DNA from 4 places in the Streptococcus sp. CF8-6 genome. Region 1 is predicted to be linked to each of the others. Evidence: predicted binding sites of a transcription regulator. Region 1 holds the regulator's gene; each other region holds the start of a gene.

Region 1 (6,113 bases):
TAAGGAGGATAATGTGGTGAAAAAGAGAACTAGCAAACTCTTTCATGGCTTGATGGCCTTGCTACTGGTTGTGTCGGTCTTTTTGCCTGCACTTAAAGTTAGCAATGTTGTTAAAGCGGAGGAACTACCAGCGAGCAGTTACACAATGAAAACTGTTTCAAAAATCAACAATAACAAACTTGTTGATGGCGCTAAGTACGGGGAAGGTAAATTCTATCTTCAACCAACTTATAGTTTCCCAAATGATGTAACCCTCAAAGATGGGGATTACATGGTGTATCATGTTCCAAACGAATTTAAAATTGAAAAAGATTATACTACGGAATTGAAAGCACCAGATGGGCAAGCAAACAACTATTGCTGAATTGACAACTAGTAGAGCAGATAACACAGCTACTGTCAAAGTGACAAATGCTGCTTACTTTGCTAATTTGTCAGAGAACAAGGAGATTACTGCCCTGTTTACAGTCGTTTGGGCAGATAGTGTTAAATTAAACACTCCTTATCAAATTGATATCCCAGGTGACCAAGTTTATACTTTGACTCGTATCGTCCCAGATGATGACCCAACTGGATTTACTAAATGGGGAGTTCAAGACTCAGACGATCCTAACTATGTAAACTGGCGTATCCGTGTTAACCGCTATGCAAAATCTTACACAGGGGTTAAACTAGAAGATACTATTCCAGAAGGACAAGTTCTTGCGAGTGAAATTACTGGTTACTACTTTACTGAGTGGAACAAAGCTGAAGCTCGTCCAAAACTAGAAGCTGCCCATATCAACGTTGTTGATGGAAATCACTTTACAATCACTCCAAACGGTGATGGTACAATGGACGGACAAGGTCTCTATATCCTATATAAAACTCGTCTAACTGCTCCAGTTGACAATGCAACTAAAAAAGCATTTAACGATGTAAAAGCGACAACCGATCAAGAAACATTTGATGTTCATGGATTTGCTCCTTTGACAACTACAGAAGGTATCGGTTCAGGTGCGAAGTCTGATGAGGTTGAATTCCAAGTTAAGAAAAAACTTGAAGGAAAAACTCTTGAGGCAGATGCATTTACTTTCCAATTGATTGCTCCAGATGGTTCTGTAACTGAAGCTAAAAACGATGCTGAAGGAAATGTTAAATTCCCAGCAGTTAAATTCTCTAATGAAGGTACATTCAAATACCAAATTAAAGAAGTAAATGACAACAAACCTGGCTATACATACGATGATTCAGTGCTTGAAGCAGAAGTTACTGTAGCAAACGTGTATGGTCAAAAGATTGCAAGTGTTAAATATAAAGATTCTAAGAAAGAATTTACAAACACATACGCTGCTAAAGAAGCAAAACTTCAACTTGAAGCTAAGAAAGTCTTGAACGGTAAAGCTATCGAGGCTGGCCAATTTGAATTTGAGTTGAAAGAAAACGGAACAGTTCTCCACACTGTTTCAAACGATGCAAACGGTAAGATTCAATTCCCAGAACTTACGTTCACAAAAGAAGAAACTCGTACATTCACTATCGCTGAAAAAGCAGGTGATGTAGCCGGAGTTGAATACGATCCAAATGCTTATGAAGTAAAAGTAGTCGTTAAAGATAACGGTCAAGGTCAACTTGTCGCAACTGCAACAGGTGCTGAAAACCTTACTTTCACGAACGTTTATAAAGCTAAACCAGCAAAAGCTACCATCACAGCTACTAAAGTCTTGAATGGTAAAGAGCTTGAAGCTGATAAATACGAATTCGAACTTAAAGAAGGTGACAAAGTCGTTGCGACAGCTAAAAACGCTGCAGACGGTACTGTGACTTTCAAAGACATTGAGTACGCAGCAGTAGAAAACCACACTTACACTATCTCTGAAAAAGCAGGTAGCGAAGGGGGTGTGACATACGACACTGCTAAACACGAAGTTAAGGTAGCAGTTACAGATAACGGTCAAGGTCAACTTGTTGCAACTGTTACAGGTAACAACCCAACCTTCACCAATACCTATAAAGCAGCTCCAGCAAAAGCTACTATCACAGCTACTAAAGTCTTGGATGGTAAAGCTCTTGAAGCTGATAAATACGAATTCGAACTTAAAGAAGGTGACAAAGTCGTTGCAACAGCTAAAAACGCTGCAGATGGAACTGTTACTTTCAAAGAAATCGAATACAATGAAGCAGGCGACCACACTTACACTATCTCTGAAAAAGTAGGTAGCGAAGCAGGTGTAGAGTACGATAAATCTACTCACAATGTAACAGTAAAAGTTACAGATGATGGACAAGGTAAACTTGTTGCAGATGTAAAAGACAACAACCCAACCTTCACTAACACTTATAAAGCAACTTCAACAACAGTTACTATCACGGCTACTAAAGTCTTGAATGGTAAAGCCCTTGAAGCTGATAAGTATGAATTTGAACTTAAAGAAGGTGACAAAGTCGTTGCGACAGCTAAAAACGCTGCAGACGGTACTGTTACTTTCGAAGCTATCGAGTACACAGCAGCAGGCGACCACACTTACACTATCTCAGAAAAAGCAGGTAGTGAAGCAGGTGTGACATACGACACTGCTAAACACGAAGTTAAGGTGAACGTTAAAGATGACGGTGCGGGTCAACTTGTTGCGACTGTAACTGACAACAACCCAACCTTCACCAACACATATAAAGCAGCTTCAACAACTGTAAATATCACGGCTACTAAAGTCTTGAATGGTAAAGCACTTGAAGCTGGTAAATATGAGTTTGAACTTAAAGAAGGTGACAAAGTAATCGGAACAGCTACAAACGCTGCAGACGGTAAAGTTGCTTTCGAAGGTATCGAATACAAAGAAGCAGGTAGCCACACTTACACTATCTCAGAAAAAGCAGGTAACGAAGCAGGTGTGACATATGACACTGCTACACATGAAGTAACAGTAAAAGTTACAGATAATGGTCAAGGCAAACTTGTTGCGACTGTAACTGACAACAACCCAACTTTCACCAACACTTATGTTGCATCTTCAACAAAAGTAACCTTCACAGCTAAGAAAGTCTTGGAAGGTAAAGAACTTGTAAAAGATCAGTTTAAGTTTGAACTTAAAGAAGGTGACACAGTCGTTGCGACAGCTACAAATGCTGCAGACGGTACTGTTACTTTCAAAGCTATTGAGTACGCAACAGCAGGTAAGCACACTTACACTATTACTGAAGTAGATAGTAAGGAAGAAAATGTGACATACGATCATGCTAAACACGAAGTGACAGTTGAAGTTGTTGATAATGGTGCAGGTCAACTTGTAACAACAGTTACAGGTAACAACCCAACCTTCACTAACAAGTATACTGAACCGAAAAAAGAAGAACCTAAGGAAGATCCTAAGGGTGAACAGCCTAAGGGAGATTTGCCAAATACTGGTGGAGCAGACTTTACAGTATTCTCTACTATTCTTGGTCTAGTTCTTGCAGCTTTGGCAGGACTTGTATACCATGCTAAAAAAGTTGACTAATCTCAACTTTGAATAACTAAAAAAGATGGCGACTGTTTTACAGTCCCATCTTTTTGTGTTGGATAGTTTATAATAATCTTCGCAACTCGTTCCCTTTTCCTTTAAAAAAATCAAAAATTTCGGTATAATAGTCAAAGATAGTCAAGGTTCAAAGAAGGAGTTTGATTTACTATGAGATTTAAAAATACATCAGATCATATCGAAGCCTATATCAAGGCGATTTTAGACCAATCTGGTATCGTGGAATTGCAGCGGAGCCAGTTGGCAGATACCTTTCAGGTTGTACCGAGTCAGATCAACTATGTCATCAAGACTCGTTTTACTGAAAGTAGAGGTTACTTAGTTGAGAGCAAGCGTGGTGGTGGAGGCTACATTCGCATAGGGCGGATTGAATTTTCCAGTCATCATGAGATGCTCCGCGATTTGCTTTACTCGATTGGTGAGCGAGTTAGTCAGGAGATCTATGAGGATATCCTCCAGCTTTTGGTGGAGCAGGACTTGATGACCAAGCAGGAAATGACCTTGCTGACTTCTGTAGCAACAGATCGTGTCCTAGGGGAAGAATCCTCAGTTGTCCGTGCCAATATGCTCCGACAGCTATTACAAGAGGTAGATAGAAAAGAGAAGTAAGATGAACTATTCAAAAGCATTGAATGAATGTATCGAAAGTGCCTACATGGTTGCGAGCCATTTTAGAGCTCGTTACCTAGAGTCTTGGCATTTATTGATTGCCATGTCCAATCACAGTTACAGTGTGGCAGGTGCGACTCTAAATGATTATCCTTATGAAATGGACCGTTTAGAAGAGGTTGCGTTGGAACTGACTGAAACCGACTATAGCCAAGATGAAACCTTTACGGAATTACCCTTTTCCCATCGTTTGGAGGTCCTCTTTGCGGAAGCAGAGTATGTAGCCTCAGTGGTCCACGCAAAGGTGCTAGGGACAGAGCATGTTCTCTATGCGATTTTGCATGACGGCAATGCCTTGGCAACTCGCATCTTGGAGAGAGCGGGCTTCTCTTATGAAGACCAGAAAGATCAGGTCAGAATTGCTGCTCTTCGTCGCAATCTAGAAGAGCGTGCAGGTTGGACTAGAGAAGATCTCAAGGCTTTGCGTCAACGTCATCGCACAGTAACTGACAAGCAAAATTCCATGGCCAATATGATGGGTATGCCACAAGCTCAAAGTGGCGGTTTAGAGGATTATACTCATGACCTGACGGAGCAAGCACGATCTGGCAAGTTAGAACCAGTTATCGGTCGTGACAAGGAAATCTCGCGTATGATTCAGATCTTGAGTCGGAAGACCAAGAACAATCCTGTCTTGGTTGGAGATGCGGGTGTCGGGAAAACGGCTCTGGCACTTGGACTTGCTCAGCGTATTGCTAGTGGGGATGTACCTGCGGAAATGGCAAAGATGCGCGTTCTAGAGCTTGATTTGATGAATGTCGTTGCGGGAACACGTTTTCGTGGTGACTTTGAAGAGCGCATGAACAATATCATCAAGGATATCGAGGAAGATGGCAAAGTAATCCTCTTTATCGATGAACTCCACACTATCATGGGTTCTGGGAGCGGTATTGACTCGACTCTGGATGCGGCAAATATCTTGAAACCAGCCTTGGCGCGTGGAACTTTGAGAACGGTTGGGGCAACCACTCAGGAAGAATACCAAAAACACATCGAAAAAGATGCAGCCCTTTCTCGTCGTTTTGCCAAAGTGACGATTGAAGAGCCAAGTCTAGCTGACAGTATGACTATTTTGCAAGGTTTGAAAGCTACCTATGAGAAACACCACCGTGTGCAAATCACAGATGAAGCTGTCGAAACAGCTGTTAAGATGGCGCATCGTTACTTGACCAGTCGTCACTTACCAGACTCTGCCATCGATCTTTTAGATGAAGCAGCAGCAACCGTTCAAAACAAATCCAAGCATGTGAAAGCAGTCGAATCCGACTTGAGTCCAGCTGACAAGGCCTTGATGGATGGCAAGTGGAAACAAGCTGCCCAGCTAATCGCAAAAGAGCAGGAAGTCCCAGTCTACAAAGACTTGGTGACAGAGTCTGATATTTTGACCACCTTGAGTCGCTTGTCAGGGATTCCAGTTCAAAAACTGACACAAACGGATGCTAAGAAGTATCTAAATCTTGAAGCTGAACTACACAAACGTGTCATCGGTCAAGATCAAGCTGTTTCAAGTATTAGCCGAGCGATTCGCCGCAATCAGTCAGGGATTCGCAGTCACAAGCGTCCGATTGGTTCCTTTATGTTCCTAGGACCAACGGGTGTCGGTAAGACCGAATTGGCCAAGGCTCTGGCAGAAGTTCTCTTTGATGACGAATCAGCCCTTATCCGCTTTGATATGAGTGAGTATATGGAGAAATTTGCGGCTAGTCGTCTCAATGGAGCTCCTCCGGGCTATGTGGGCTACGAAGAAGGTGGGGAGTTGACTGAGAAGGTTCGCAACAAACCTTACTCAGTGCTTCTCTTTGATGAGGTAGAGAAGGCCCACCCAGATATCTTTAATGTCCTCTTGCAGGTTCTGGACGACGGTGTCTTGACAGATAGCAAGGGGCGCAAGGTTGATTTTTCAAATACCATTATCATCATGACGTCAAACCTTGGCGCGACGGCTCT
Region 2 (6,113 bases), on a different contig from region 1:
ACTACGATAGCGTCAAACTCTTTCCCTTTCATTTTAGTAAGGGCTGCTTGGAAGTCAGTATCACCTGCTACGAATGTTTCATCTGCTACAATCTCACCCTTGTAGGCTTCGCGGAAAGATTTAGCAATACCTTTTGCATAGTCACTAGCATTGTCAGTATAAAGAACAACCTTCTTAGCATTCAATTTGTTTGTTACATAGTTAGAAATAATCTTCCCTTGGAAGCTATCTTGGAATGTTCCGATAAATAGATAATCTTGACCTTTAGTCAAACCGTCTTGAGTAGCACTTGGTGAAATCAATGGCACTCCAGCTTTAGTAGCGTTAGCTACAGCTGCAGCAGTTGCACCAGATGTCGCAGGTCCTACAATAGCTGCTACTTTTGATTGGGTAACAAGGTTTGTTGTAACAGAAGCTGCTTCAGCAGTTTCTGACTTATTGTCTTTGTCTACAACTTCGATTTGTTTTCCATCAATTCCACCTGCAGCGTTGATTTCGTCTACAGCAAGTTGGGCACCTTTTTGTTCAGCTGTACCATAAGCTGCAACAGCACCTGTCTCTTCAAAGTTAAAACCGATTTTAATTGTTTTCTCGTCTACTGGATTTCCAGTTGTGTTTGACGCTCCTGACTTGACCTCTCCACAGGCAGCAAGAAGAGCCATACTAGCAAGAGCCACAAAAGATAGGGCAATTTTTTTCTTCATTTTTAATCTCCTTATAGTTGTTTCAAAAATTGTATGTTAAGAATATACCGAATTATCAGAAAATTGTCAATGTATTTGTTCAACTTTTTAAATGATAACGTTTTCTTCAGTCCGATAGAGATTCCCAACGAAGGGAGTTTCTAGCTCTTGAATATGGCAACGTCTAATTTTCTTGATATATCTTTCCTTACCTAATCTCTCAACTAAGTCATCTAGCTCCTCAGTTGGAACATAGAGCTGCAAGTAACGATGTTTTTTGGAATGGTAACAGATATCACCGTATTCCTGAAGTTTTTTTGCATCTCGATTATAGTAGAGATAGATGATTAATCCTGATCGATTTGTTTTTTCAAACATGAGGGATCCTCTTTCTAAGAAATCTTCTCCTATTATATCAAAAAAAGCAAACTCCGTCGAGTTTGCTTTCTAGGTTGCTTAGCTTAAAGAATTATTGGCCATGATTTCATCAATAAAGCCATATTCAAGTGTTTCTTGGGCACTCATCCAGTAATCACGTTCCGCATCTGCATGAACTTGCTCGACTGATTTACCAGAGTTATCTGCAAGGATTTGCTCCAAAGTCTTACGAGTTTTGAGCAAGTGCTCTGCAGCGATTGCCATATCGGTTTGTTGGGTACCACCACCTGTACCACCCATTGGTTGGTGAATCATGTACTCCGCATTTGGAAGCATGAAACGTTTGCCTTTTGCTCCACTTGATGCAATGACAGTCCCCATGGATGCAGCCATCCCCATAACGATAGTTTGGACATCTGCTTTGATAAAGTTCATGGTATCAACGATTGCCAAACCAGCTGAAACAGAGCCTCCAGGTGTGTTGACATAAAGGTAAATATCTTTTGTGCTGTCTTGGGCATCCAAGAAAAGTAACTGGGCGATAACGGAGTTGGCCATGTTGTCTTCAACTGGACCTGTTAGCATGATGATGCGGTCTTTCAGAAGACGAGAGTAAATATCATAGGAACGTTCTCCACGGCTTGTTTGTTCAATAACTACAGGAATCATTCATTTCTCCTTTTATGTTTTATGTTGAATTTTCTTAGTCTTGCGACTCAATACAGAACTATTATATCTTTTTGGTCAAAAAAGGTCAAATTTTTGCTCTATTCTCTAAACAGAAACAAAAACTCAACCTCCTTTCAAGTCAAAAACGAACTTCTAGTTTCACTATTTACTTTGGGATTTTATTTAGTACCGAACAAGCGGTCTCCAGCATCTCCAAGACCTGGAACGATATAACCGTGTTCGTTCAAACGTTCATCCAAGGCTGCTGTAAAGATTTCTACATCTGGGTGGGCTTCTTGGAGGGCTTTCACACCTTCTGGAGCAGATACTAGGCAGACAAACTTGATATTGGATGCGCCACGTTTTTTAAGGGAATCTACTGCCAAGATTGCTGAGCCACCTGTTGCCAACATTGGATCAACGACAAAGATTTGACGTTGGTCAATATCCTCAGGCAATTTCACCAAGTATTCAACTGGTTGAAGGGTTTCTTCATCACGGTACATACCGATATGACCAACTTTGGCTGCTGGAACCAAGCTCAAGAGGCCATCTACCATGCCGATACCTGCACGCAAGATTGGGACAATCGCCAATTTTTTACCAGCCAATTGTTTTTGAACGGTCTTTGTGATAGGTGTTTCGATTTCCACATCTTCAAGTGGAAGATCACGAAGTACTTCATATCCCATCAACATTGCAATCTCATCTACTAGTTCACGAAAAGCTTTTGTAGAAGTATCTGTACGTCGCAAGATTGACAATTTATGTTGAATGAGTGGATGATTAATGACTTCAATTTTTCCCATTTTCTGAGTTCCTTCTTTCAATTTATTCTTCTTATTATATCAAAAAACGGTTTAAAAAGCTTTCTAAACCATTTATTTTTATTAATTTTTAAATCAAATCTGCCTCTTGAAGAGCTGTCTGAACAGTCTCTAATGGTAAATGGGTTAACTCGGTGCCTTTTTCTTGATAAAGGTACTGGGCATAGTCATCCATTCGGTACTGGTTGATATAAACCACGCGCTTGCAACCAACTTGTAGCAGTTGTTTGGTGCAGTTCAGACAAGGGAAGTGGGTCACATAAGCTGTAAATCCTCTGGGAACCCCTCGCTCAGCCCCTTGGAGAATAGCATTAACCTCGGCGTGAAGGGTTCGAACACAGTGACCTTCAATGACCAGACATTCGTGGTCAATACAGTGCTCCGTTCCTGATACGGAACCATTATAGCCAGTTGAAATGACTTTATTGTCCTTGACTAGGACAGCTCCCACCTTGGCACGTTTGCAGGTCGAACGATTGGCAATCAGTAAAGCCTGGGCTGCAAAGTACTCATCCCAAGCCAGTCTTTTTTCTGTCATAATTCTTCTCCTTATCCCCTATTTTTTGAAAAATGGCAAGCGTAAATCTGCAATCTTTTCAGCTGGAATCTTCATGCCATCCTTGATCCATTTGAGCAGAACCGATACGATGGCAGAACTCCAAAAGGAATGAAGGTAGCTGCTGACACCTTTTGATTTTCCGTGATATTTTTCTAGAAATTCCTGCATGGCTTGGACAAAAATCTTTTCCAAATGGTAGTCCAGAGCAAGTTGAATAACCTTGGCTTCTTTCTTGGCTGCGCGGAAAAGGTGTACCCAGACTAGATAAAGATCGGTTTTGACATCGTAATGGCTCAACTGTTCCATAATGTTATGGACACTGCGTTTAAAGACGCTTTCCAAAATCTCTTCTTTGGAGTCATAGTTACGATAGAAGGCGGCACGAGAGACGCCAGCCCGTTTGACCAGCTCCGAAATGCTGATCTTGGCCAAATCTTTTTTCTCTAGAAGTTGCAAAAGAGCCGTCTCGATTGCTTCTCTGGTTAAAAAATTGGATTCTTGATTTGATTTTCTGAGATTTTCAAGAGATTTTTCAGATATTTTACGTTCAGACATAACAATTTCTTTCTACTTGTGACAACAGAGAGGTGGTACTTTTGTTTCAAGGGCTTTCATGATATAATTGTAAAAAAAGACAGAACCTTTGTCAATGTATAAGTGACAAAGATGGAGAATTTCTATGACTTGGAAGATTGTAGCTGACTCTGGTTGTGATTATCGTCAACTGGCAACTCCTGCTATTGATACGGAATTTGTTAGCGTTCCTTTAACCATTCAAGTAGCTGATCAGGTCTTTATCGATGATGCCAATCTCGACATTAACCACATGATGGAAACCATGTATGCGACTTCTGAGGCTTCAAAATCAGCTTGTCCTAGCCCTGATGATTACTTGCGTGCATTTGAAGGTGCTAAGCATATCTTTGTCGTTACTATCACTGGTACTCTTTCAGGTAGCCATAATAGTGCACAGCTCGCTAAGAATATCTATCTGGAAGAACATCCTGACACTCAGATTCATGTGATCGATACATTGTCTGCAGGTGGTGAGGTTGACTTGATTGTCGAGAAAATCAATAGTTTGATTGATCAAGGACTTTCTTATGAGGAAATTGTTCAAGCTATTACAGCCTACCAAGAAAAAACGAAGTTGCTCTTTGTCCTTGCTAAGGTCGATAACTTGGTCAAAAATGGTCGTTTGAGTAAGCTTATCGGTACAGTTGTTGGCCTTCTCAACATCCGTATGGTTGGGGAAGCAAGTGAAACTGGAACCCTAGAACTACTCCAAAAAGCGCGTGGACCAAAAAAATCCCTTCAAGCAGCCTATGAAGAACTCATCAAGGCTGGTTATGCTGGTGGCCGTATCGTCATGGCTCATCGCAGCAATGAAAAATTCTGTCAGCAATTGTCGGAACGCTTGCTGGAAACCTTCCCACAAGCCAATATCAAAATCATCCCAACGTCTGGTCTCTGCAGTTTCTATGCAGAAGATGGCGGTTTGTTGATGGGATATGAAATTAACTAAGATTATGAGCAACAAGAGATGCCAAGCATCTCTTGTTTTTTGTGGTACAATAGAGCTATGAAACATTTTGATACTATTGTCATCGGTGGTGGACCTGCTGGCATGATGGCTACAATTTCCAGTAGCTTTTATGGTCAGAAAACTCTTCTCATCGAAAAAAATCGAAAACTTGGCAAAAAATTAGCTGGAACAGGCGGTGGTCGTTGTAATGTAACCAACAATGGAACTTTAGATGACCTAATGGCTGGAATTCCTGGTAACGGGCGCTTTCTATACAGTGTCTTCTCTCAGTTCGATAACCATGATATTATCAACTTTTTTACGGAAAATGGTGTTAAACTTAAGGTTGAGGATCACGGACGCGTCTTTCCTGCTAGTGACAAGTCTCGGACCATTATCGAGGCGCTAGAAAAGAAAATCACTGAACTCGGTGGTCAAGTTGCTACTCAAACAGAAATTGTTTCGGTTAAAAAGATAGACGACCAGTTTGTCCTCACGTCCGCAGACCAAACCTTCACTTGTGAAAAACTCATTGTCACAACTGGCGGAAAATCCTATCCTTCTACTGGTTCGACTGGTTTTGGTCATGAGATTGCCCGTCATTTTAAACATACCATTACTGAGCTTGAAGCCGCTGAAAGTCCTTTATTGACAGATTTCCCCCATAAGGCCTTGCAGGGAATTTCACTAGACGATGTGACCCTAAGCTACGGCAAGCATGTCATCACTCATGATTTGCTTTTTACCCACTTTGGTCTATCCGGTCCTGCTGCCTTGCGTATGTCCAGCTTTGTCAAGGGCGGGGAGGTTCTCTCGCTAGATGTTTTGCCTCAACTTTCTGAAGAGGACTTGATTACATTTCTAGAAGATAATCGGGAAAAATCCTTGAAAAATGCTTTAAAAACTTTGCTTCCAGAACGCTTGGCAGAATTTTTGGTGCAAGGCTATCCTGAAAAAGTCAAACAACTGACTGAAAAGGAACTCAAACAACTTCTCCAGTCCATCAAGGCCCTCAGAATCCCTGTGACCGGAAAAATGTCCCTTGCCAAGTCCTTTGTCACCAAAGGCGGTGTCAGTCTCAAGGAAATCAACCCTAAAACACTGGAAAGCAAACTGGTCCCTGGGCTCCACTTTGCTGGTGAGGTACTGGATATCAATGCCCACACGGGTGGCTTTAACATCACTTCTGCCCTCTGCACCGGCTGGGTGGCAGGCTCAAATCCAATAAATACCAAATAAGAAAGGAAGTCCTTTGGAACATATTATTTTACTAAGAGGTGTTACTCCTAATGGAAAGAATGCTATCCCGAAAATATCTTATTTGGTAGATATTCTGACAGAAGCTGGTTTTCAACACGTTCGAACCTATATTCAAAGTGGGAATATCATTCTTGAAAGTGACTTAGATTTAGAAGAAATACGAGAACGCGTTCATACTCTGATAAAGGAAAAAATTGGGGCCGACTTAAAAA
Region 3 (6,113 bases), on a different contig from region 1:
ACCAGCCCTTGGATAGAAGTAGACTTGACTGACTGGAGAAAGCGAGAAGGTCAAAAAGAATTATTCGATAACATCAAACATGCTATTCTAGAGAAAAGGCAACTGGTGATCACTTATCTAGGTGGAAGTGGTCAGAAAACGATTCGTACAGTCGAGCCCTTTAGACTCATATTTAAAAAGAGAGATTGGTATCTTTATGCCTACTGTTGTTTGAAAGAAGAGTGGCATTTTTTCAAATTATCCAGAATTAGGAATTATCACCTAACAACTGAAACTGTGAAGCAGAAAAATGTGATGGATTGCGTCGATAGTTCAGATCAAGTGGCAAATCAAATCGAAGTTTCCTTGAAGTTTAGCCCCAAGCTTGCTTTCCGGGTTTATGAAGATTTTTCAGAAGATGAGATTAGCTTGGGGAAAGATGGATGTTATTATGTCAAGACAGTCCTACCAGAGCATGAAAGTCTGTATACTTACCTCCTGTCTTATCTAGATGGAGTGGAAATACTCGCCCCCAATCATCTGAAGAAGGAATTGCTTTCTAGATTAGAAAAAATCCAAAAACTTTACAAACCTTGACAAAAGATGTCAGGGTTTTGGTGCTATACTAGAGATAGAAAGGAGAAGAACCAAATGAAATACGAATGGAGAAAAGAATCGAAAGATCTTTATCAAGTGAAAGCCAGGCCCAGCATCCTGCAGGTACCAGGTCAATCCTATATCGTGATTGATGGTAAAGGTGATCCAAATCAAGAAGATTTTTCAGAACGCGTAGGGGCCTTATATGCCTTAGCCTATGCGATAAAGATGAAGTATAAAAAAGCTCCTATGGATGAGGTTTACACTGATTTTACTGTCTTTCCTTTAGAAGGTGTATGGAAAAAGGAGAAGGAGGGAGAACTGGTAAAAAGTGAGCTTTCTTATAGCATTATGATTGGGCAACCCGATTTTATTACGAGAGAACTATATGAAAAAGCTTTGGAAGAGGTCAAAATCAAGAAGCCAAGTCTACTCTATGAGTCTATTCGTTTTGAAAAAATGGAAGAAGGCCAAAGCCTTGCTATGCTTCATGTAGGACCTTTTGATACTGAAAATGAGACTTTTGCAGAGATGGAGCATTTTTGTCAACTTCATAAGCTCAAAAGAACTTCGGAAGTCCATCGAGAAATTTATCTCACTAATCTTCATCGAACGGAGCCAAGCAAATTAAAAACAATTCTTCGCTATCAAGTTCAAGAAGAGAATTAAAAAAGAACAGGAAATCTTGTTTCCTGTTCTTTTTATGAAGTTTATTCTTCTATTTCAGAAGCAATCTCTTCTGTTTTCTCAGTTTTTTTGGCAGATTTGATTTGAATTTTGCCATTGCTTGTCATAACTGCCTTGAGGTCTTTTTCGCTTGGATTTTCAAGGTAGAAGTCAGTGATGGCATCCTCGATATGGTCTTGAATGGTGCGACGGAGTGGCCGTGCTCCCATTTTTGGGTCATATCCCAAGTCAACCAACTTTTCCTTGACCTTGTCTGTCACATCGAGGTGGATATTGTTACTAGAGAGGCGTTTGTTGACATCCGCTAGCATGAGTTCGACGATTTGGAGAAGGTTGTCCTTGCTGAGAGGTTTAAATTCGATGATGCCATCAAAACGGTTCATAAACTCTGGACTAAAGAAGTTGCCGAGTTCACCGAGAACAGAGTTGGTTCGACCTTCACGAGCTGCCCCAAAACCAACGCTAGCTTCGGCCTTACCCGTACCTGCATTTGAGGTCATGATAATGATGGCATCCTTGAAGCTAACTGTACGTCCTTGCCCATCAGTCAAACGACCATCATCCAAGACTTGAAGGAACATGTGCATCACATCTGGATGGGCTTTTTCGACTTCATCGAGAAGGATGAGAGAGTAGGGATTGCGACGAACTTTTTCCGTTAACTGACCAGCTTCATCATAGCCAACATAACCTGGAGGGGCTCCGACTAATTTAGCCACACTGTGTTTTTCCATGTATTCACTCATATCAAAGCGAATCATGCTGTCAGCAGAACCAAAGAGCTCAATGGCTAGTTGTTTGGAAAGTTCTGTTTTACCGACACCAGTTGGTCCGACAAAGAGGAAGCTTCCGATTGGCCGGTTAGGAGTTCCAAGTCCAACACGATTACGACGGATGGCTTTAGCAATCTTATCGACAGCTTCATCTTGACCTATAACATGGGCCTTGAGGTCGTCTGCTAGATGGATAAGCTGAGACTGTTCTTTTTCTTTGAGTTCTCCAACAGGGATATTGGTTTTCTGCTCAATGATATGTTCAATGGTTTTCTCACTGATGATAGGAGTATCCTGATCGGTCACCTTGTTCTTTTGCATTTCTTTGTACTTGGCAATCTGATCGCGGAAATAAGCAGCCTTTTCGAAATCTTCCTCTCGAGTAGCCTGAGCCTTGAGATTCTCGGCTTCAATTAAACGCTGATCAATCACTTTAGGATCAACAAAGTTCAGTGTTAGATTCATCTTTGAACCAGCTTCGTCCAACAGGTCAATAGCCTTGTCTGGCAAGAAGCGGTCTTGGATGTAGCGGTTGGAAAGATTTGCAGCAGCTTCGATAGCAGCATCAGTATACTTGACGTGATGGTAGTCTTCGTATTTCTTTTGAACTCCTTTAAGGATGATAATGGTTTCTTCGACAGTTGGTTCATCTACCTTGACAGGTTGCATGCGGCGCTCTAGAGCAGCATCTTTTTCAATGATGCGGTATTCATTGAGAGTAGTGGCTCCGACCAGTTGCAATTCACCACGGGCAAGGGCTGGTTTGAGGATATTGCCTGCATCCATATTGCCATCACCTGCTGATCCTGCGCCAACAATTTCATGGATTTCGTCGATAAAGAGGATGATGTCCTCACGTTTGCGGATTTCTTCCATGAGTTTTTGCATACGTTCTTCAAATTGGCCTCGAATCCCTGTTCCTTGTACTAGACTGACCACATCCAGGCGGATGACCTGCTTGCCTTGAAGTTTATGGGGAACATCGCCATCGACAATCTTCTGAGCTAGACCTTCCACAACGGCTGTTTTACCAACACCCGGTTCTCCGATGAGGACAGGATTGTTCTTGGTTCGACGGTTGAGGATTTCGATAACGCGGATAATTTCCTCATCTCGACCGATAACAGGGTCAATATCTCCCCGACGAGCAATCTCAGTAATATTGATACCATATTCCTCAAGGAGTCCTCTTTCTTGGCTAGGTGGTGTTTGAAGCGGACCTCGGTTTTGAGGTCCATAACCACCGTTTCCTCCATATCCCCCACCAGATTGAGTTGGAGGGATGTTATTAGAAGAAGGTTTGAAATTGTTCAAATCATTGAAAAAGTCGCCGAATGGGTCAAAGTCATGATTGTTTAAGTCAGTCATTCCTTTAAAGAGGGTATTATTTGGATCTGTTTTGATAATTTTATAGCAATTTTGACAGAGATCAATTTGCTTTTGCTGTCCATTGATATTGGTATACAGATGAATTGTTGAGTCGTTAATTTTACAGTTTTGACAGAGCATACATCTACCTCATTTCATTCTTATTCTCGGCCTAAGAAAAAGGTCAAGAATAGTCAAAGTTTTATACTTTCATTATAGCATGATTAAGGTGTAAAGCAAGTAAAAAGATTGGGAAGTGGTCGTTTTTAAAAGAAGGATTTATGGAGAATCAAGCGACATTGAAGGTAAGAAAAAATCCCATTTGCGGTGACAAAAAGGATTCTCATTTATCGGGCCTTACTGCCCGTTGTTTTTATATTAGTAAAGGAGTTCGTAGATCTCCATTGCAATCAAATCAATGCTATCAAAGGTATAAGTTTCACGAGCTTCTACATCGCGAAGGGTGAAGAGTGATCCGTTTTCTTCGTCGTGGCTGTATGTAACTTCTGCGACAACAACACCTTCACGTTCAAAATTACGTTTTAGATTTCCACCATCTTTTGTCATTGCTTCTAGGCGGTTAATGATTCTAACCAAATGTGATTCCATTTTGATTCTCCTCCATTTCTTATCGTTTCTATTTTACCATAAACAAGAGGTAGTTGACTAGAAAAAAACTGTGATTTCTCTCTATTTCTCCACTCTAACAAGTTAATTGTTAAAATTGGTGAAAAAAGATTGCATTTTAATTCAATTCATGTTATAATCATACAATCCAATACATAGAAAGTTGATTGAATATGAATTTTTCTTTTTTACCAAAGTATTTACCATATTTTAACTATGGTGCTCTGATTACCGTATTGATTTCCATCCTTGTTGTCTGCTTAGGAACCATTATAGGTGTGTTACTGGCCTTTGCCCAACGTTCACGCTTTAAACCGCTCGTTTGGTTTGCCAATGTGTATGTTTGGATTTTCCGTGGTACTCCAATGATGGTTCAGATTATGATTGCCTTTGCTCTTATGCATATCAATGCTCCGACTATCCAAGTGGGAATTTTAGGAGTTGATCTTTCTCGTTTGATTCCTGGTATTCTGATTATTTCTATGAACAGTGGTGCTTACGTTTCAGAAACTGTTCGTGCGGGGATCAATGCGGTTCCTAAAGGGCAGTTAGAGGCCGCTTACTCTCTAGGTATTCGTCCGAAAAATGCCATGCGTTATGTCATTTTGCCACAAGCTATCAAAAATATTCTTCCAGCTCTGGGAAATGAATTTATCACCATTATCAAGGATAGTTCCCTCTTGTCTGCGATTGGGGTGATGGAGTTGTGGAATGGTGCAACGACTGTAGCGACAACAACTTATTTACCGTTGACTCCTCTTTTATTTGCAGCCTTTTACTACTTGATTATGACCTCTGTTTTGACAGTGGCGTTGAAAGCATTTGAAAAACATATTGGACAAGGAGACAAGAAATAATGACAGAAACCTTGATTAAAATTGAAGAACTACATAAGTCTTTTGGGAAAAATGAAGTTTTAAAAGGCATCAATCTTGAGATTAAACGAGGAGAAGTTGTGGTCATTATCGGTCCGTCAGGGAGTGGGAAATCAACTCTCCTTCGTTCGATGAATCTCCTTGAAGAAGCAAGTAAAGGTAAGGTTATCTTTGAAGGAGTTGATATCACTGATAAGAAAAATGACCTTTTTGCCATGCGTGAAAAGATGGGGATGGTATTCCAACAATTCAACCTCTTTCCCAATATGACAGTGATAGAAAATATCACTTTGTCACCAATTAAAACCAAAGGTGAAAGCAAGGAAGTTGCGGAGAAGAGAGCACAGGAACTGCTAGAAAAAGTTGGTTTGCCAGATAAGGCGACGTCCTATCCACAGAGTTTGTCAGGTGGTCAGCAACAACGGATTGCCATTGCACGTGGACTTGCTATGGAACCAGATGTTTTGCTCTTTGATGAGCCGACTTCAGCCCTGGACCCTGAGATGGTTGGAGAAGTTCTAGCTGTTATGCAAGACCTTGCCAAATCAGGGATGACCATGGTGATTGTGACTCATGAAATGGGCTTTGCGCGTGAGGTAGCAGACCGTGTTATCTTTATGGCGGATGGCGTTGTTGTCGAAGATGGAACGCCAGAAGAGATTTTCGATCAAACAAAAGAACAACGGACCAAGGAATTTTTGAGTAAGGTTTTGTAAGACCTCATTTTTAGAAGAAATGGAGTAGGCATCATGGCTTCCAGTAAAGAATATTTAGATTTTATTCTCGAACAGCTATCAGAGCTAGAGGAGATGAGTTATCGTCCAATGATGGGAGAGTATATCCTTTATTATCGTGGGAAGATTATTGGGGGAATCTATGATAATCGTTTGTTACTGAAGTCTGTGAAGGTAGTCATGGATCAACTGGGACAGACTAGGCTTGAATGTCCTTATGAAGGAGCTAAGGAGATGATTTTGATAGAAGACATTGAAGATAAGTCATTTCTAACGAGATTAATAAAGGAGATGTATGAAGTCTTACCGGCTCCAAAAGTTAAAAAGAAAGCCTGACATATTCGCCTAACGTAAATAGGCTAAAAAGCTCGATACGAGCTTTTTCTTATAGTTTTTGACTATAAGGTCCATTAGGCAAGAAGTGTTAGAATGGCGAGTTAATTTTTGATATAATAGAGGATATTTGATAGAAA
Region 4 (6,113 bases), on a different contig from region 1:
AATATCAAACAAAATACGAACAGCTTCTTTTGCCATTTCTTCCAAAGGTTGTTTAATTGTTGAAAGTAGATACTCTCGACTCTCAGCCATTTTTATCCCATCATATCCAATGATTTGTACATCATCGGGGATATGTTTACCATTTGACTCTAGTATTTCAATAACATCTAAAGCTGCAAAATCATTAATGGCAAAAATTCCGTCTATGGAACGATTTTCTGCCAAGAATTGTTCTAACTTTCCGTGATAATCTGCAACGGTTTCATCTAGGTCAAAAATACTAAAGAGTATGTTTTTTTCTTGGACATATTTCTCAAATGAAGTCCTACGTCGTTTAGTTTCATTAATGGTTGTATTGTGTCCACCTACAAAGGCCAAATGCTGACAGCCTTTTTTAATTAGTTGCCTCGCAGCTTCTCGTCCACCTGCATCATTATCAGAAGATACACACGGGATCTCAAGATCTGAGTAGGTACGGTCAATACTAACAAAGGGAATTCCTGAAGTTAGGTAGTTCTCAATTGGACTATAGGTAATGGCAACAATTCCATCAACCTTATTATGACGCAACATCTCAAGATAGTCTTGCTCTCTATTTGTACCATTTATTGAACATAAGAGTAATTTATTATTTCTCTTATACACTTCATTTTCCACATGCATGGCAAATTCAGAAAAAAATGGATGCCAGATACTTGGTACAATTAGAGCTATCGTATCCGTTCGGTTTCTTTTCATTCCTCTTGCATAGTAGTCTGGAATATAATTCAAGGTTTTAATCGCTTGTTCCACTTTTTTCAAGGTTACTTCTTTGATGCCTTTTTCTTTGTTGATCACACGTGAAACAGTCCCAACGCTAACTCCCGCTTCTAGAGCAACATCTTTCATGGTAATGGATTTTTTTTGCTCTACCATATTCTCACCTCCTTTTAATATATAGTATCATGCAAGCGTTTTTTTAGCAACTATTTCTTATAAATTCCCTCGTTTTCTAACTATCCTATAAGCAGTAATATGTCTCAACATCCCCCTTTATGATATAATGAAAGAAGAAAACTGAAAGGAACTACCATGTCAAAAAAAGTTATTGTTGAAAGTTTTGAACTTGACCACACTATTGTTAAAGCCCCCTATGTTCGCTTGATTGGGGAAGAGACAGGACCAAAGGGAGATGTCATCTCCAACTTTGATATTCGCTTGGTGCAACCAAACGAAGACTCAATCCCTACCGCTGGCCTTCACACCATTGAGCATCTCTTAGCCAAACTCATTCGTACCCGTATTGATGGCATGATTGACTGTTCACCATTTGGTTGCCGTACAGGCTTCCACATGATTATGTGGGGTCAACATACCAGTGCTGAAATCGCGGCTGTTATCAAGGATTCTCTCAAAGAAATTGCTGAAACCACTACTTGGGAAGATGTTCCTGGAACAGCCATCGAATCTTGCGGAAACTACAAGGACCACAGCCTCTTTTCTGCTAAGGAATGGGCGAAGCTCATCTTGGAACAAGGAATCTCAGATGATGCCTTTGAGCGTCATGTCATCTAAACACAAAAGGAACCAGCTTTTTAGCTAGTTCCTTCTTTTTTTATTCTCAAAATCGCGAGTTAGGCTTTTTCACGAATGACCAAAACGCCATCTTCCATATCTGCTTCCAGATGTTTGGCATCTAGATGATCCAAGTGGAAGTCCGTCACCTTATCACGAATTTGTTGTTCAACCACGCGACGGAGAGGACGAACACCCATAACTTCGTCATAACCTTCTTCTGTGATAAAGTCCTTAGCCGCTTGACTAACTTCCAAATCAATGTCTTTCTTAGCCAAGGTTTGGTTGACTTCAGCCAACATCAAGTCCACAATCTTAGAAAGGTCTTCCTTATTCAAGTGTGAGAACTCGATAACTGCGTTAAAGCGATTGAGGAATTCTGGACGGAAGTATGGTTTCAAACGATCCATCAATTCTGGTTTATCCGCATCTTCCGTCAAGTTAGCTTCATAGCCAAATCCAGCATTTGATGTCGCGATAATGACAGTGTTCTTGAAGTTCACTGTATTTCCTTGACCATCAGTCAAACGACCGTCATCCAAGACTTGGAGGAGAAGGGTAATGACTTGAGGATCAGCCTTTTCAATTTCGTCCAAGAGAATGATAGAGTAAGGATTGCGACGAACACGTTCTGTCAAGGTATTGCTATTGTCATCATAACCCACATAACCTGCTGTTGTACCGATTAACTTAGAAACGGCTGTGCGGTCACTGTATTCAGACATATCCAAGCGGATGATCGCATCCTTGGTTCCAAACATATCGAGCGCCAATTGCTTAGCAAGTTCTGTCTTACCAACCCCAGTAGGCCCTACAAAGAGGAAGCTACCGATTGGGCGATTGCCTTCATCAAAACCAGCACGGTTACGACGGATAGCACGAGCCACTGCTTCTACTGCCTTATCTTGGCCGATAACCTTGTGTTCCAAACGATGGGCCATATCTTTCAAACGTTCGATGTCTGATGCTCCCATTTGTGATACCGGAATACCAGTCATACGTTCTACAGATTCAGCCACATCGTTGACACTCGCGGTCACTTTCATATCTTCTGTGTGGTTTTCGACTTTTTTCTCTAATTCAGCAATACGTGTCTTGGCATTGAGAGCTGCTTCGAAATCTTCTGCCTCAACTGCTTTTTCTTGCTTGTCCTTTTCTGCCTCGATTTCCCGTTCAACAGCATGCACATCTGTTACAGGATGTTGAGCTGCCAAGTGAGCTGCCGTTACATCGACAAGGTCAATAGCCTTATCTGGCAAGCTGCGTTGAGGAATGTATTGGACAGAATAATCCACTGCTGCTTTCAAAACTTCATCTGGCAAGACGACATTGTGGTGTTGTTGATAGAGGTCACGAATTCCTTGAAGGATTTTAAAGGTATCCTCTGCTGAAGGAGCATTGACCTTCACTTCGTTGAAACGACGAGCAAGTGCTGCATTCTTCAAGATGGTATTACGGTATTCGTCTTGAGTTGTCGCTCCAATAACGGTCAATTCACCACGAGAGAGAGCTGGTTTGAGAATATCTGCAAGACCTTTAGAACCACTATCACCTCCGATTGAGCCAGCGCCAAGGATTTGGTGAATTTCATCAAAGAAGAGGATAATATTTCCTGCTTCTTTCACCTCGTTGACTAGGTTTTGAACATTTTCTTCAAAGCTACCACGGTATTGAGTACCAGCCTCAAGACCTGAGATATCAATAGAAATAATTTCCTTGTTCTTAATAGCAGCCGGAACATCTCCGTTCACAATGGCCTGTGCTAGACCTTCGACAACTGCGGTCTTACCAACACCTGCATCTCCGACAAGTACAGGATTATTTTTCGTACGACGTGAGAGGATTTCAGCTGTTTCTTGAATTTCCTTGTTTCGTCCGATAACAGGATCCAACTTGCCCTCACGAGCTTCCGCCGTCAAGTTACGACCTAGCTTAGCAAGGACGCCGTCTTGTTTCATACCTGAAGCATGTTGTTGCATTTGCGCATCAGATTCTGCATTTCCTGGTAATTGTCCCGTTGCACGATAATGAGCAAATTCCTCAGGGGTCACTTCTCGTCCATTTATCAAGTAGCGACGGTTTTCAGAACTATATCCTCGCATACCACCCATCAATTGGTTAAATAAATCATCCATGTTGTTAAAGTTATTAAAGTTGTTGTTCATATTTTTTACCTCGTTTATTGTTAATTATTTGCGATATCTGATATTGACTATCTTTGACCTTTGTTTTAAAAATTTTAGACTAGCTAACTAGCTACCCTACGTATAATTTCTGGTTTTTCTTTTTTACATAAGCCTTCTATAATCTTCTTTTCAAAATCTCGTAGGTTTAACATAGGCCTCACCCCTTTCTAGGGTATCTATCATACATTTTCAAGAAATAGAATCATTGAAAATGAGGTTTTCTAAGGAAGTCATTTTCCTTATGTTTCTACTATACCACTTTGGTCAGTAAAAGTCAATAACTTTTTGACCAAATTTGACTATTTTTTAAAAAAGTTTTTAAAACACAAGAAAACCAGTTAGATTAACTGGCTTTCTTTCTATCCTAATTGAATATTAACTCAATGCGTCATCCATTGAGAGAACTTCGTGGAAGACACGTTGTGTCAATTCAGTTTTTTGTTCTGGAGTGAGGTATTTAGTGTTTACACAGTATCCTGAGATACGAACGATGACATCCTCACCATTCATAATCTTGTCATAAACATCTTTCAAGTCCATTACGTTCAAGTTACAGTGTTGTCCACCGTTTTCGAAGTAACCATCAAGGATTGTTACTAAGTTATCCACTTGTTCGTCACGAGTTTTACCAAGAGCACGTGGAGAAACTTGAGTTGTCAATGAGATACCATCAGCTGCGTAACCAAAGTCAAGGCTAGCAAGTGAGTTCAAGTTTTGCAACCATCCACCTTTAGCTTTGTTAGATGGGTTAGCACCTGGTGAGAAGAATTCAAGTTTAGACAAGTTCACAGAACCATCTTCGTTGAGGTATACACCTTTGTGGACTGGTGAGTTACCAGTTTGTTTAGAGTAAGCAACGTTAGATGTGATTGTCAATAGTGATACTGTAGCTTCTGCGTTTTTGTAAAGTTTGTGGCTACGTAGACGAGTTGTGTAAGCTTCGATCAACCATTCTGCCAATTCGTTTGAACGTGGGTCATCTTCACCCCAACGTGGGTATTCACCGATTGTTTCGTAATCATAGATGTAGCCATTTTCGTCACGGATTGGTTTAACTGTAGCGTATTTGATCGCTGACAATGTATCAACAGTGTTAGCAAATCCACAGATTCCGAATCCCATGTTGGCACGTTGTTTAGTTGGCAAGAAGGCCATTTGGACAGCTTCGTAGTTGTACTTGTCAGTCATGTAGTGGATGATGTTCAAAGCATCTACGTAAGTGTCAGTCAACCAGTCAAGAGATTTTTCAAAGTTTGCTTTAACTGATTCGAATTCAAGAACTTCGTCACGGATAGGATCGATGTCAAATACTTTGTAGTCTTTGTGAACATCGTCGTAACCACCATTCAAACCAGTAAGAAGGGCTTTCAAAACGTTTACACGAGCACCGAAGTACTGGATGTTGTGGCGTTGATCTTCGTTTTCTGGGTCAAGTGGTGACACACAGCATGAGATACAGCTCATTTCACCATATCCGTCTTTAGCCATTGTTGTTACACCTTCGTATTGGATAGAAGAGTGTTTGTGGCTCATATGCATACAGTAGCGACGGAAGTTGTATGGCAATTTGTCAGTCCAAAGAACTGTCAAGTTTGGCTCTGGAGAGTTACCGATATTGTCAAGAGTGTTCAAGAAACGGTAGTCCATCTTAGTAACACGGTGACGACCGTCGTTACCCATACCAGCCATAGAAGTTGTGATGAAGGTTGGGTCACCTGAGTACAATTGGTCATAAGCTTTTGTACGAGCAAATTTAACTGTACGAAGTTTCATAACGAAATCATCAACGAATTCTTGGATTTCTGATTCAGTAAATGTACCACGAGCAAGGTCACGTTCTGCAAAGATGTCCAATACGATTGGTACACGACCTAGAGATGTAGCAGCACCGTTGATAACACGGCAGACAGCCATGAAGGCAATGTTAACCCATTGGATGGCTTCTTTCACGTTCATCGCTGGTTTGCGAACATCAACCCCGTAAAGGTCACCCAAGCGAACAACTTGTTGCAATGCTTGGTATTGAAGGTTTACTTCTTCACGAAGACGGATTGTTTCTTCATCGATTTCTTTGATTGCATTCCAGTCGTTGACTTTTTCTTGCATCAAGTAGTCTGCCCCGTAAAGAGCAAGACGCGCGTAAACACCGATGATACGTCCACGTGAGTAGGCATCTGGAAGACCAGTTACAGTGTGAGCGTGACGAGCGCGACGAATGTTTGAAGTGTAGGCACGGAAAATACCGTCGTTAACTGTTGTTACGTATTTAGTGAAGATTTCGTGAACAGCTGGATCTGGTTCGTATCCATTTTCTTTCAAAGTAGTTTCAGCCATACGGATACCACCTTTTGGCATGAAGTTCAATTTGAAGAG

Evidence for each region. The regulator CtsR, encoded in region 1, represses protease genes until heat stress. The targets are predictions, from matches to a motif close to TTGGTCAAAAAAGGTCAAANA.
Region 2: the regulator CtsR is predicted to act here: its motif matches at 1,802-1,822, upstream of clpP (ATP-dependent Clp protease proteolytic subunit ClpP).
Region 3: the regulator CtsR is predicted to act here: its motif matches at 3,585-3,605, upstream of NML69_RS01950 (ATP-dependent Clp protease ATP-binding subunit).
Region 4: the regulator CtsR is predicted to act here: its motif matches at 3,770-3,790, upstream of NML69_RS04945 (ATP-dependent Clp protease ATP-binding subunit).

Annotation. Positions count from the first base shown of each region.
Region 1 is NZ_JANCOF010000006.1:33,472-39,584, reverse strand. Features, by position in the region: gene NML69_RS09920 (hypothetical protein) at 17-364, shown strand; gene NML69_RS08595 (FctA domain-containing protein) at 339-3,476, shown strand; gene NML69_RS08590 (CtsR family transcriptional regulator) at 3,648-4,106, shown strand; gene NML69_RS08585 (ATP-dependent Clp protease ATP-binding subunit) at 4,108-6,113, shown strand, end outside.
Region 2 is NZ_JANCOF010000001.1:384,218-390,330, reverse strand. Features, by position in the region: gene NML69_RS01865 (ABC transporter substrate-binding protein) at 1-704, opposite strand, end outside; gene NML69_RS01860 (YlbG family protein) at 792-1,061, opposite strand; gene clpP (ATP-dependent Clp protease proteolytic subunit ClpP) at 1,140-1,730, opposite strand; gene upp (uracil phosphoribosyltransferase) at 1,910-2,539, opposite strand; gene NML69_RS01845 (cytidine/deoxycytidylate deaminase family protein) at 2,628-3,095, opposite strand; gene NML69_RS01840 (TetR/AcrR family transcriptional regulator) at 3,114-3,671, opposite strand; gene NML69_RS01835 (DegV family protein) at 3,796-4,641, shown strand; gene NML69_RS01830 (NAD(P)/FAD-dependent oxidoreductase) at 4,699-5,880, shown strand; gene NML69_RS01825 (DUF1697 domain-containing protein) at 5,894-6,113, shown strand, end outside.
Region 3 is NZ_JANCOF010000001.1:405,569-411,681, forward strand. Features, by position in the region: gene NML69_RS01940 (YafY family protein) at 1-576, shown strand, start outside; gene NML69_RS01945 (GyrI-like domain-containing protein) at 631-1,245, shown strand; gene NML69_RS01950 (ATP-dependent Clp protease ATP-binding subunit) at 1,287-3,545, opposite strand; gene NML69_RS01955 (YkuJ family protein) at 3,783-4,013, opposite strand; gene NML69_RS01960 (amino acid ABC transporter permease) at 4,205-4,888, shown strand; gene NML69_RS01965 (amino acid ABC transporter ATP-binding protein) at 4,888-5,622, shown strand; gene NML69_RS01970 (TfoX/Sxy family protein) at 5,656-5,976, shown strand.
Region 4 is NZ_JANCOF010000002.1:259,291-265,403, reverse strand. Features, by position in the region: gene NML69_RS04955 (LacI family DNA-binding transcriptional regulator) at 1-915, opposite strand, end outside; gene NML69_RS04950 (S-ribosylhomocysteine lyase) at 1,072-1,554, shown strand; gene NML69_RS04945 (ATP-dependent Clp protease ATP-binding subunit) at 1,614-3,719, opposite strand; gene pflB (formate C-acetyltransferase) at 4,116-6,113, opposite strand, start outside.